Regions from separate parts of the Solibacillus silvestris genome, predicted to be linked through region 1. Evidence: riboswitches for the same ligand, from Rfam matches in the RefSeq annotation. Region 1 holds a riboswitch; the other holds the start of a gene.
What was found. A riboswitch is a leader RNA that binds a small molecule or an ion and turns the genes downstream of it on or off. The one in region 1 is predicted to bind cobalamin.
Positions count from the first base shown of each region.

Region 2: another riboswitch for cobalamin. It lies ahead of ACTHOQ_RS01895 (cobalamin adenosyltransferase family protein); the one in region 1 lies ahead of ACTHOQ_RS00250 (glutaredoxin family protein).

Region 1 is NZ_JBQCJW010000001.1:44,017-49,066, forward strand. Features, by position in the region: gene ACTHOQ_RS00220 (GNAT family N-acetyltransferase) at 1-515, opposite strand, end outside; gene ACTHOQ_RS00225 (hypothetical protein) at 830-1,012, opposite strand; gene ACTHOQ_RS00230 (DUF2812 domain-containing protein) at 1,036-1,371, opposite strand; gene ACTHOQ_RS00235 (PadR family transcriptional regulator) at 1,373-1,684, opposite strand; gene ACTHOQ_RS00240 (ATPase) at 2,160-2,483, shown strand; gene dut (dUTP diphosphatase) at 2,533-2,970, opposite strand; cobalamin riboswitch at 3,149-3,334, shown strand; gene ACTHOQ_RS00250 (glutaredoxin family protein) at 3,493-3,717, shown strand; gene nrdI (class Ib ribonucleoside-diphosphate reductase assembly flavoprotein NrdI) at 3,714-4,082, shown strand; gene nrdE (class 1b ribonucleoside-diphosphate reductase subunit alpha) at 4,079-5,050, shown strand, end outside.
Region 2 is NZ_JBQCJW010000002.1:126,256-131,305, forward strand. Features, by position in the region: gene cobS (adenosylcobinamide-GDP ribazoletransferase) at 1-239, opposite strand, end outside; gene ACTHOQ_RS01890 (bifunctional adenosylcobinamide kinase/adenosylcobinamide-phosphate guanylyltransferase) at 252-794, opposite strand; gene ACTHOQ_RS01895 (cobalamin adenosyltransferase family protein) at 853-1,389, opposite strand; cobalamin riboswitch at 1,660-1,840, opposite strand; gene ACTHOQ_RS01900 (FAD-dependent oxidoreductase) at 2,130-3,839, shown strand; gene ACTHOQ_RS01905 (Fur family transcriptional regulator) at 3,926-4,336, opposite strand; gene ACTHOQ_RS01910 (metal ABC transporter permease) at 4,333-5,050, opposite strand, start outside.

The sequences.
Region 1 (5,050 bases):
GTTTTAAATTTCTCCGCGCGCTCTCTTGCTTCCACACTGAATGTACCTGTGGAAAATTCAGGTATGGAGCTTAGCATTTCTATATTTTCTACATACTCATGCGGCTGTAGATATGTCACATCCGAAAAGTCCAAATCCGAAATTGGAACTGATAATTCCGTGCATTTTGCGTAATACGTTTCACTGTCCCTCCGGATATGGCGTTCAATATATTGGCGTAATGGCAATACTAAATGCCGCAGTCCTGAAATTTCGATTTGTCCTTTATTTTCATTAATGATTCTTGCAAAACCCGCCACATCATAGTCCCCATTACTATATGGAATATAATTCTGATCATAGCGCAGTAAAATCGCGATAAGCCGTTCGTCGTCAAATTGCCCCCATAAATCTTGAATATCCGACTCAAAGCCATATGCCTCAATATCTCCAATAATGAATAAATTCTCGGCAGGCTTCTTCTCAACTAACTCCATAACAAGATCATGGTCAGTATTTTTTAATTTTCTTATCATATAAACCCCCCTTTTTTTCTGATAATTCATTATACTCCGTAAATACAGGGAATGTAAAAAAAGACCAAGCAAATTCATTACTTAGTCGATTGATGATTGTTGCTCATTTTTTTTTATCAATTTTCTTTTTTTCATTTTGTACTTTTAAAAAAAAAGGAGCCAATTACTCCGATCCAAAGCGGAACTAAAAATGCCTATTTAAAATTTTGGTATTGCTCCCGGTAAATATCAAATGCCGCTAATATAATCGGAATGACTCCAAATAAAGTCATCATAAAAATATATTGTCGAGTTTTTTCAAACGTTTCATCTGTTCACCTCAATTGCTTTAATTGACGAATTTTTCTATGGTATTTATAAAACGTATAGCTATACCAAACAACAAGCGCTGTATACATAATAATGAGTACGTTTAGCCAATCATAATCTGCATAAAGCTTTGCGGCCAGCGAGCTTAATGCAGCGATTCCAAAACCGATTATAAATATGAGCACCACATTACGGCGTCTTCGGTCACGGTCTATAACTGATGAGTGATCCGAAAAAATTTCCTGCCCTCGGCTGAAATAAAAATATACTTCAAATAAGAATGGTTTTTAGCTATAAGCTCCCAGCCTGTCTCATGGAAAAGTTCCTTATAATCGTCAAATTCTTCTCTATTTTTTATAGTTCTATAATCAATTTTATAGTGCATATTTTTCGCATCTAAATCGACATGGAAATGATAGTGATTTTCTGCAAGCCCCCCCTTGCTGTAATCTACGAGACGCCAGCCACTTTGCGCAAGCTCGTTCAGCCAATGTTCTTCATCCTCAAATGAATTGAATTTTTTGCTTAATGTTCGTGTAAATGCCATATTATCCCTCATGTTTAAATTTGTATGTAAATGATAATAATTTTTCATAACGTCGTTGTTCTTCAATTAGTGTGTTCCGTCCTGCTTGTGTAATGGCATAAATTTTTTTCTTGCGGTTATCTAAATCCACTCCAACAACCTCAATCAATTTTTGTTTTTCTATATTTTTTAATACCCCATAAAGTGTGCCGGGAGCGATTTCATACTGCCCTTCGCTTACATCAAAAATTGTTTTAATAATGCCGTAGCCATGCATCGGTTCTTTTAATAATGCCAATAAAATTAAATAAGTCGGTTCTGATAATAGAATCATAGCCCCTCCATATAATGACTGTCGATATATCGATAGCCATATATTAAAACAGATATATATCGAGTGTCAAGATATAAAGTGCCCCTTAGATTTCTGCTTTTCATCATATTTAACAAAGCCCATATTAATCGAGATGTAAGCATATCTTAAACAAAATATTCATTCGTTTGACTCCCGCATTCTTTTATAGTTATATAATGAGCATACGATTATTTCTCAAAGCGATTTTGGTCTGATTAATTACTATTAGAAGAATGTATTGCTGATTATTGGATATGGACGCTGATTTTTTGATCGTAAAAGGTACAGCCTTATATATTGCTATATTAGCTAAACTTTTATCCAGCTCTTCCGTAAATTAGTCAGCTTCGTTTTAAGGTGCACAAGCACATATTTAAAATCTATCAACTATTTGCCGGTTCCCAGATTTGTTGCGGAAATCGCCATACAAAATGAGGACGTAAAGGAGATTAGGATGCCAGTGGATTTCAATATTTATTTTTTCTTTCAGTTTGGCTTTAGCACCGCTATCATTTCAGCCTTATTAATCGGTTCTTATTTTTATTACAAGAAAAAACCGAAAGTGGATAAAGGCTTTAAATTTGCTTATTATGGTCTTTCGTACCGCCGCAAGTTTTTACGCACAATGTATTCAATTCCGATTTATATTCTTTCGCTGGCAATTATTTATTTTGCTGCAGGATTTTCTGATTTTTTTATATTTTCCACAACTTTACTAGCGGTTTTACTTGTCATTCAAGCTTCATACAATTATATAAAATGGCAAAAAGAATTGTAAAAAGCCTGAGTTTTCCGGAGCTCAGGCTTTTGCTGTTTCGCTTTATAAATTATTTCACACCGCTCGAACCAAAGCCTTGTCCACCGCGCTCTGAATTTGAGAGTTCTTCCACTTCCACAATGAAAACTTGCGGAACATATTGCACGACTAATTGGGCAATCCGCATATGTTTTTCGATTTTGAATGGCTCTTTACTATGATTGATTAAAACAACGCCTATTTCTCCTCGATATCCTGCATCGATTGTACCGGGGCTATTTAACACGGTAATTCCGTTTTTCAACGCTAAACCGCTTCGGGGGCGTACTTGTGCTTCCGTGCCTTCCGGTAATTCGATTTGGAGACCTGTTTTGATCAATTGATAGTCGCCCGGCTGCAGAACTTTTTCTTCCACCGAGCTTAAATCCATACCCGCATCACCTTGCCGCGCTTGTTTTGGCAAAATTGCTTCTGAATGTATCTTTTTTATTTTTAACTGGATTGACATTTCGGACCAACTTTCTAATAATTGATAAAGATGCATATTCACATTTTATTAATAACGAAAACATATTTAGAAAAAAATTTCAACTCATATTTTTATAGGCTCTTCGACGGAATTGTCCGACTTCTGCTTGGATACTTTACTTTTCTAATCGGAAAGCTTATACTCAAATCAACTATATATTGTGTTTTTTTATCGCGGTACTACTAAATGTAGTTTAATAGGGAAGTTTGGTGCAATTCCAACGCTGTCCCCGCAACTGTAAATGCTGACTGATGACGGAAATACCACTGTGCTTTTTTGCATGGGAAGGTCTGTCTGATGAACGACGCAAAGCCAGGAGACCTGCCGCCATAAAACTATGTACATTTCTTCGGGGAATAGGAAATGGAGGCGCTATTTTTCCGTTTCCATTTCAAGCTATCCTGTTTTTCCCGGGATAGCTTTTTTTATTTGATACAGTCATCTCCCCCTGATATGCGCGGCACAATTACTAGTAATATTTATATAGCGAGGGATTCTATCATGAAACTTTACACGAAAACAATTTGTCCAAAATGCCTATGGGTGAAATCGGAGCTTGATGCTGCCAACTTGGAGGTTGAAATCATTAATATTGATCTTGACGAATCGGCCAAACAAAAAGTAATCGAGGCAGGTTTTCTTTCTGTGCCGTTATTTGAAATAAACGGCGAATTTATTGCAGAGCCGACTTCTATTATCGATCGCATTTCTGAAATGACTGCATGATCATTTTTGCTTCACGGACTGGCAATATACGATCCATTATTCAAAAACTCGGCTTGCCTGCGAAAGATATAGCAGAGGTGGAGGAAGTTGATGCACCGTATCTTTTATTTACGTATACGGATGGATTAGGCTCTGTTCCCCCTATCGTCGACCAGTTCATGACTGCTAATCACGATCAATGCAAAGGAATTATCGTTAGCGGAAACCGGAATTTCGGTCATGCTTTCTTCGGTCGTGCAGGTGACCTTTTAGCTGCAAAATACGGTATTCCGTTAATCGAAAAAGTGGAAATGCGTGGAACTCCGGCAAATTATGAAGCGATTACAGATTACTATTACTCCATTTGGAAAGAGGCATCGATATGAAACAGTATTTAAAATTAAATAACGATATTCTGAACCGTTACCGTGCTACAGGCGAACTGGATTTGGCGAAAGATAAAGAAGCAACACGGCGCTATTTTCTGGAAGACGTCAATGTCCGTTTACGTTATTTCATCGATATTGAGGAAAAAGTGCGCTATTTAGTTGATGAAGGCTATTACGAAAAAGCGTTTCTTGATCTATACTCGATGGAATTCATTAAGCAAATGTACAAAAAAGCCTATTCATACAAATTCCGATTCCCTTCATTCATGAGTGCTTCAAAGTTCTATGAAAGCTATGCGATGAAAAGCCGTGACGGAAAGGAAATTCTGGAAAAGTATGAGGACCGAATCGTCATTATCGCCCTTTATTTAGCACAAGGCGACGAAGCGCTGGCGGAAAAGGCCATTGAAGCGGTCATGACTGCCTACCAGCCTGCGACACCTACTGCATTGAACAGCGGGAAAAAGGCGCGCGGCGAGCTTGTATCATGCTTTAAATTAACGATGGATGACACGATGAATTCAATCGCCGAGAATATCGGCTATTGTCTTGAGCTTTCCCGTTTAGGCGGCGGCGTCGGGGTAAACTTGACCGATTTGCGTCCGCTAGGGGATCCGATTAAAGGGATTTTGAACCGTGCGAGCGGAGTTATGCCTGTTGCGAAGCTGCTGGAAAACTCTTTCTCATATTCGAATCAGCTTGGCCAACGAAACGGTTCCGGCGTCGTATATTTGAACGTCTTCCATGGTGATATTGAAGCGTTCATTTCTTCCAAAAAACCAAATGCCGATGACAAAATCCGTTTAGCTACTCTATCAACAGGGATTATTTTACCGGATATTTTCTTTGAACTGATGCGACGAGATAAAGATATCGTCTTATTCAGTTCTTATGATATTTACAAAGAATACGGCAAACGGATGTCGGAAATTTCGATTACGGAAATGTACTACGAGCTATTGGAT
Region 2 (5,050 bases), on a different contig from region 1:
CCTGTGAGCAGAATGAAACCGACAACAATCAATATGGCGAGGAGCAAGCTGGAAATATCGCTAAAGCCGGCAAGCGCAAAAACTGCACTTCCAATTATTGCGCCAATGAATAAACCAATAATCGGCAAAAAGGCATACATCCATGTAACCGATTTGGCATTCATATCAAGCTGCTTTTTTATCGGTACAGCCGAAAAAAACTGCCATGCCAATAGAAAACCCGTTATGCTGTTTTTCAATTTGCGCCCTCCTTATTTCCATTGTTGCACAAGCTGAAATTGTACTTCATATGCTTCTTCACTCCGATTAACGAACCACTGATGAAGCTGGCCCAAATTTTTGCGGTATAAATTCACTTCATCAAATTTTGATGATTGCTCGTCCAACACTTCATTTGACACGATTATTATTTGAGCACCTTGCGCATGCCAGTTGTCGAATTCGCTTTTTAACATTTCAATCGAATTGTGGATATATTCGCTGCGCTGCTCGGCTGATTCGCTTTCATACAATACATTCGAAAGCCATGTCGTCACACATTCAAAAAGCACGACATCATTTTCCGATAAACGTCCGAGCTCCTCAGGAATATTCACATGTATTTCAATCGTTCGCCACTCGGTACTTTGGCGTTGACGATCAAGCTGATGTCTTTTTATCCGTGCTTTCATCTCATCGTCAAATGCCGCACCTGCTGCAATATAATAATAATTTTTACCAGGACCATTTTGACTCGCCAGTTTTTCTGCAAAGGCGCTTTTCCCGCTGCGCACGCCACCTGTAATAAAAATCATTGCCAGCACCCCCATATGGAAGATTAAAAGAACATGCTCAATATTGAGCTATGTTCTTCTATTTTGCCTTTTTTGTCGGATAGGATTTCGAGATGAACGGAATTTCTTCGAATGAATGCTCTTTGTTCATATAAACTGCCATGACGAAAAATACATTCGCTAAAAGCCCTAAAAAGTCGAATAAAATTTCGGGCACTTCTCGCTCTTCACTTACCTTATGCAATGCACGGTACGATTTTTTCGCTTCGCTTCGGCAAATATGCAGCCTTGCTGAGCTTTCCACCCCTTGTGGCAGCAAAAACTGTTGAATTGTCTCTTTTACATTGCTCACATAAAAATCATAGCGGTCACTTAGCCAGCTTAAATCCTCTTCTGTAATCGCCAATTTTCCGCGCACAGAACCGTTGGCATGGTATGCAAGCGGATGGATAATACGCAAGTCCTCCAATACAATCTGCCCTTTTTCATCGTCCAATAATGTCGGGATGACCGCTCCGATACGTGTCGTCAATGAATCTGTACGAATTTCATAATCGACGCATGAGCTTTTTTCGCGCATAAATGGATAACATGAATAACGAATATCTTTTTTCATCTAAAGTTCCTCACATTTCAAATTTTATATTTTATTCCGCATACACGATGGACACACTAAGCTCCCAAAAACTTATGCCAGCTTTAAAACTGCAGGATTTCCGATAATGCGGCAGTTTTCTCTAATTAAGCTCCAACAACCGATTCTGCATTCTTTATCAATAAGAAAAGCCACCCAAGAAAATGGATGGCTCAAAATATCAAGATCGATTCCTATGAAATGACGAAAAGATTTTTAATGCCGTACATTCTCTCAAATTCCGAAGAGGTGTGTCACGATCAGAAAAAGATTGGTCTCCTGGCTCCGCGCAGCTCTCTACTCATGAATGCCTTCCCGTCAAAAACAGTGGCAATCTCGTTCACTTTCATTTGCGCTTACAGTTACGGACATAGCTTCGGATTTCCGCCGAATTCCCATTTATGCAATTTGCATCTTTTCCCTGCAGATTTATTTGATTTGTAAAACTTACTTTAACACACTACAGGCATTATGCAAATAACTTTCCATTGAAATGGAATTCCATCAGTTGGACGTTTTCTTCCTCTTTCCTTGATTATTTGATGGAAGAATCGAAATTCCGCCAAAAGCTTTTCAACACAACTCAATATAAATTTTACGCTTAAAGCAGAAAAAATTAATTCAAAGTAGATATAATACGTTTAATTTCTATTCCCCAACTCTGCTTGCTATAATATATTTACAAATACAGGTAATAAAAAATCTGCCAAGGGGGTTATGTAATGAAATGGGATTTTGAATATGATGTAGTTGTCGTCGGGTCTGGCGCATCAGGATTTGCTGCGGCCACTACAGCGAAAAATGAAGGCTTAAAAACGCTTTTAATCGAAAAGGAAAAGCATTTCGGCGGGGCTTCCGCTTTATCCGGCGGAGGTGTTTGGATACCAAACAACCGCTATTTGGTGGAAGCCAATGCTGCAGATTCCTATGAAGAGGCAAAAACTTATTTGGATGCGACTGTCGGCGATATTGTAAATGATGAAATAAAAGAGACTTACTTAAAAAAGGGCATTGAAATGCTTGATTATATGCATAATGCAAGCAAGCATATGCGTTTTTCCTATGCTAAAAACTATTCGGATTATTACCCTGCATTACCAGGCGGAAAAGGCGCGGGACGTTCGATTGAGCCTCTGTTAATAGATATAAATGAATTGGGAGATTGGAAGGATAAGCTCCTGCCTCCAACGATTGATACGAAGGGCTTTGTTATGACCGGGCAAGACTTTGTCAAAGTGAATATGATCACAAGAACGACTGCCGGAAAAGCAAGATCGCTGACATTAGGCTGGCGATTAATAAAGCATCTTCTGCTAAAGAAAAATTATGCGGCTTTAGGGCAGGCGCTTATGGCTCGCATGGGGTTGACCTACAAAGGATTAAATGGCGAAATGTGGCTGCAAACACCTTTTACAGATTTTATATATGAACAGGACCGTGTCATCGGTATAAAAGCTATAAAAGAAGGGCAGGAAATTGCGATTAAAGCTGAAAAAGGCGTTATTTTCGGGTCAGGCGGCTTTTCGAAAGACCAGGAAAAACGAGAACGCTTTTTGCCGACTCCCCAAAATGCGGCATGGACGAGCTCGCCTCATGGGCAAACAGGCGACATTATTTCTCCATTTGAAAAGCTTTATGCAAAATTCGGCTTAATGGATCGTGTGTGGGGAGCGCCTTCTATTATCGATCATAAAGGAAGACCGTTTTTCCTAGTGGCAGACCGCGGCATTCCGAATATGATTATTGTCGATCAAGAAGGGCATCGCTATATTAACGAACCGACACCTTATCATGAGTTTGTCGATAAAATGTACGAGCACAATGAAAAAACAGGCGGAAAGGCTATTACTTCATGGATTATTTTAGATAGCCGCTCCAAAAAGCGCTACCTGTTTGCAGGTCTCTTCCCGATGCAAGGTTTCCCAAAAGAATATTTCAAAAATAATATAGTCTTTACAGGACAAACAGTGAACGAGCTCGAACAAAAGCTTAATATCCCGACAGGAAATTTAGTGAAGACGATCGAACGCTTTAATGGCTTTGCGCAAAATGGCAAAGATTTGGATTTCCATCGAGGCGAAACAGCACATGACAAATATTATGGGGACCCGACATTGAAAAATCCGAATTTACTTGAATTAAACAGCCCGCCTTATTATGCATTAAAAGTATATCCTGGCGATATCGGAACAAAAGGCGGTGTTGTAATAGATAAAAATGCACGGGTATTGCGTGAGGACGGTACCGCAATTGAAGGCGTCTATGCATGCGGCAACTGCTCTTCCTCTATTATGGGGCAATCCTACCCGGGTCCTGGGGCGACATTGGGACCTGGAATGACTTTTGGCTATTTAGCGGCAATGCATTGTAAAGATAATGATATTCAACATTCATCTGGACCAAACAATGACACAAAGCTGATTAACGCATAAAAGTAAAAAGGAGGGGCTGTCGGAAAAGACCGATTTAATCGATTCTTTTCCGACAGCCCCTTACTCTTTTTATAATATTTTAACTGTCAGAGGCAATCCGGACATTTGCCGTATATTTCAAATTTATGTGCCTCAACGACATAGCCCGGCAGCTTTTCACCGAGCATATCCATTGGACAAACCGATAATTCCTTCACATTGCCACAATCGCGGCATATAAAATGATGATGATGATGATCTGACTCGCAATGCATACGGAAATTGCGCTCGCCATTTAATTCTGTTTCTTCTAAAATATCCAATTCAACAAATGTTGCCAAGTTACGATAAATCGTATCAAAGCTCATGCCCGGGAAGTCTTTTTTCAATACTGTCAGCAAATCACGAGCTGTCAAATATTTATCCGTAGCCGCAAACATATCCAATATCAACTCTCGTTTATCCGTTTTTTTATAGCCATTATCCTTCAATATTTCCCATGCGCGTGTTGCATTCACAGTATCTCTTCCCCTTCCGATTTAATAGAAATTTTCAATAGTAATTTTTTAATAAATATGACAAATAGTAAAATAATAATTGATGTCACAACAATTGTCCCACCAGGAGCCAAATTCAAGTAAAATGCGGAGACTAATCCGACAATAACCGCCAGCTCCCCAAATACAATCGCCAAAATTATCGCTTCTTTAAAGCCGCGCGCCAAACGCATCGCAGCCGCAACAGGCAACGTCATTAAGCTTGATACGAGTAAAATCCCGACGATGCGCATACTCGCAGCAATGACTAATGCGACAACAATCATGAATAATAAATGAATCCATTTCGCAGGCAAGCCGCTTGCCTTTGCATACTCTTCATCGAATGATAAAACAAAAAGCTCCTTAAAAAACAGCACTAAAAATAAGATGACTACAGCGGCAATTGCCAGTACGACATATAAATCCTGTCTTGACACGGCGGAAACAGAACCGAATAAATAGCTCATTAAGTCCGTATTAAAGCCGCTTGCCAATGAAATTAAAATGGCGCTGATCCCGATGCCTCCAGACATAATAATCGGAATTGCCAGCTCTTCATAATGCTTATATAGGCGACGCAAACGCTCAATTAAAATCGAGCCGCTCACCGAAGCGACAATCCCTAAATAGATTGGGTTCAATAACGCAAGCGCCGCAAATGATTGACTTAAATATAGACTTCCTGCAATCCCC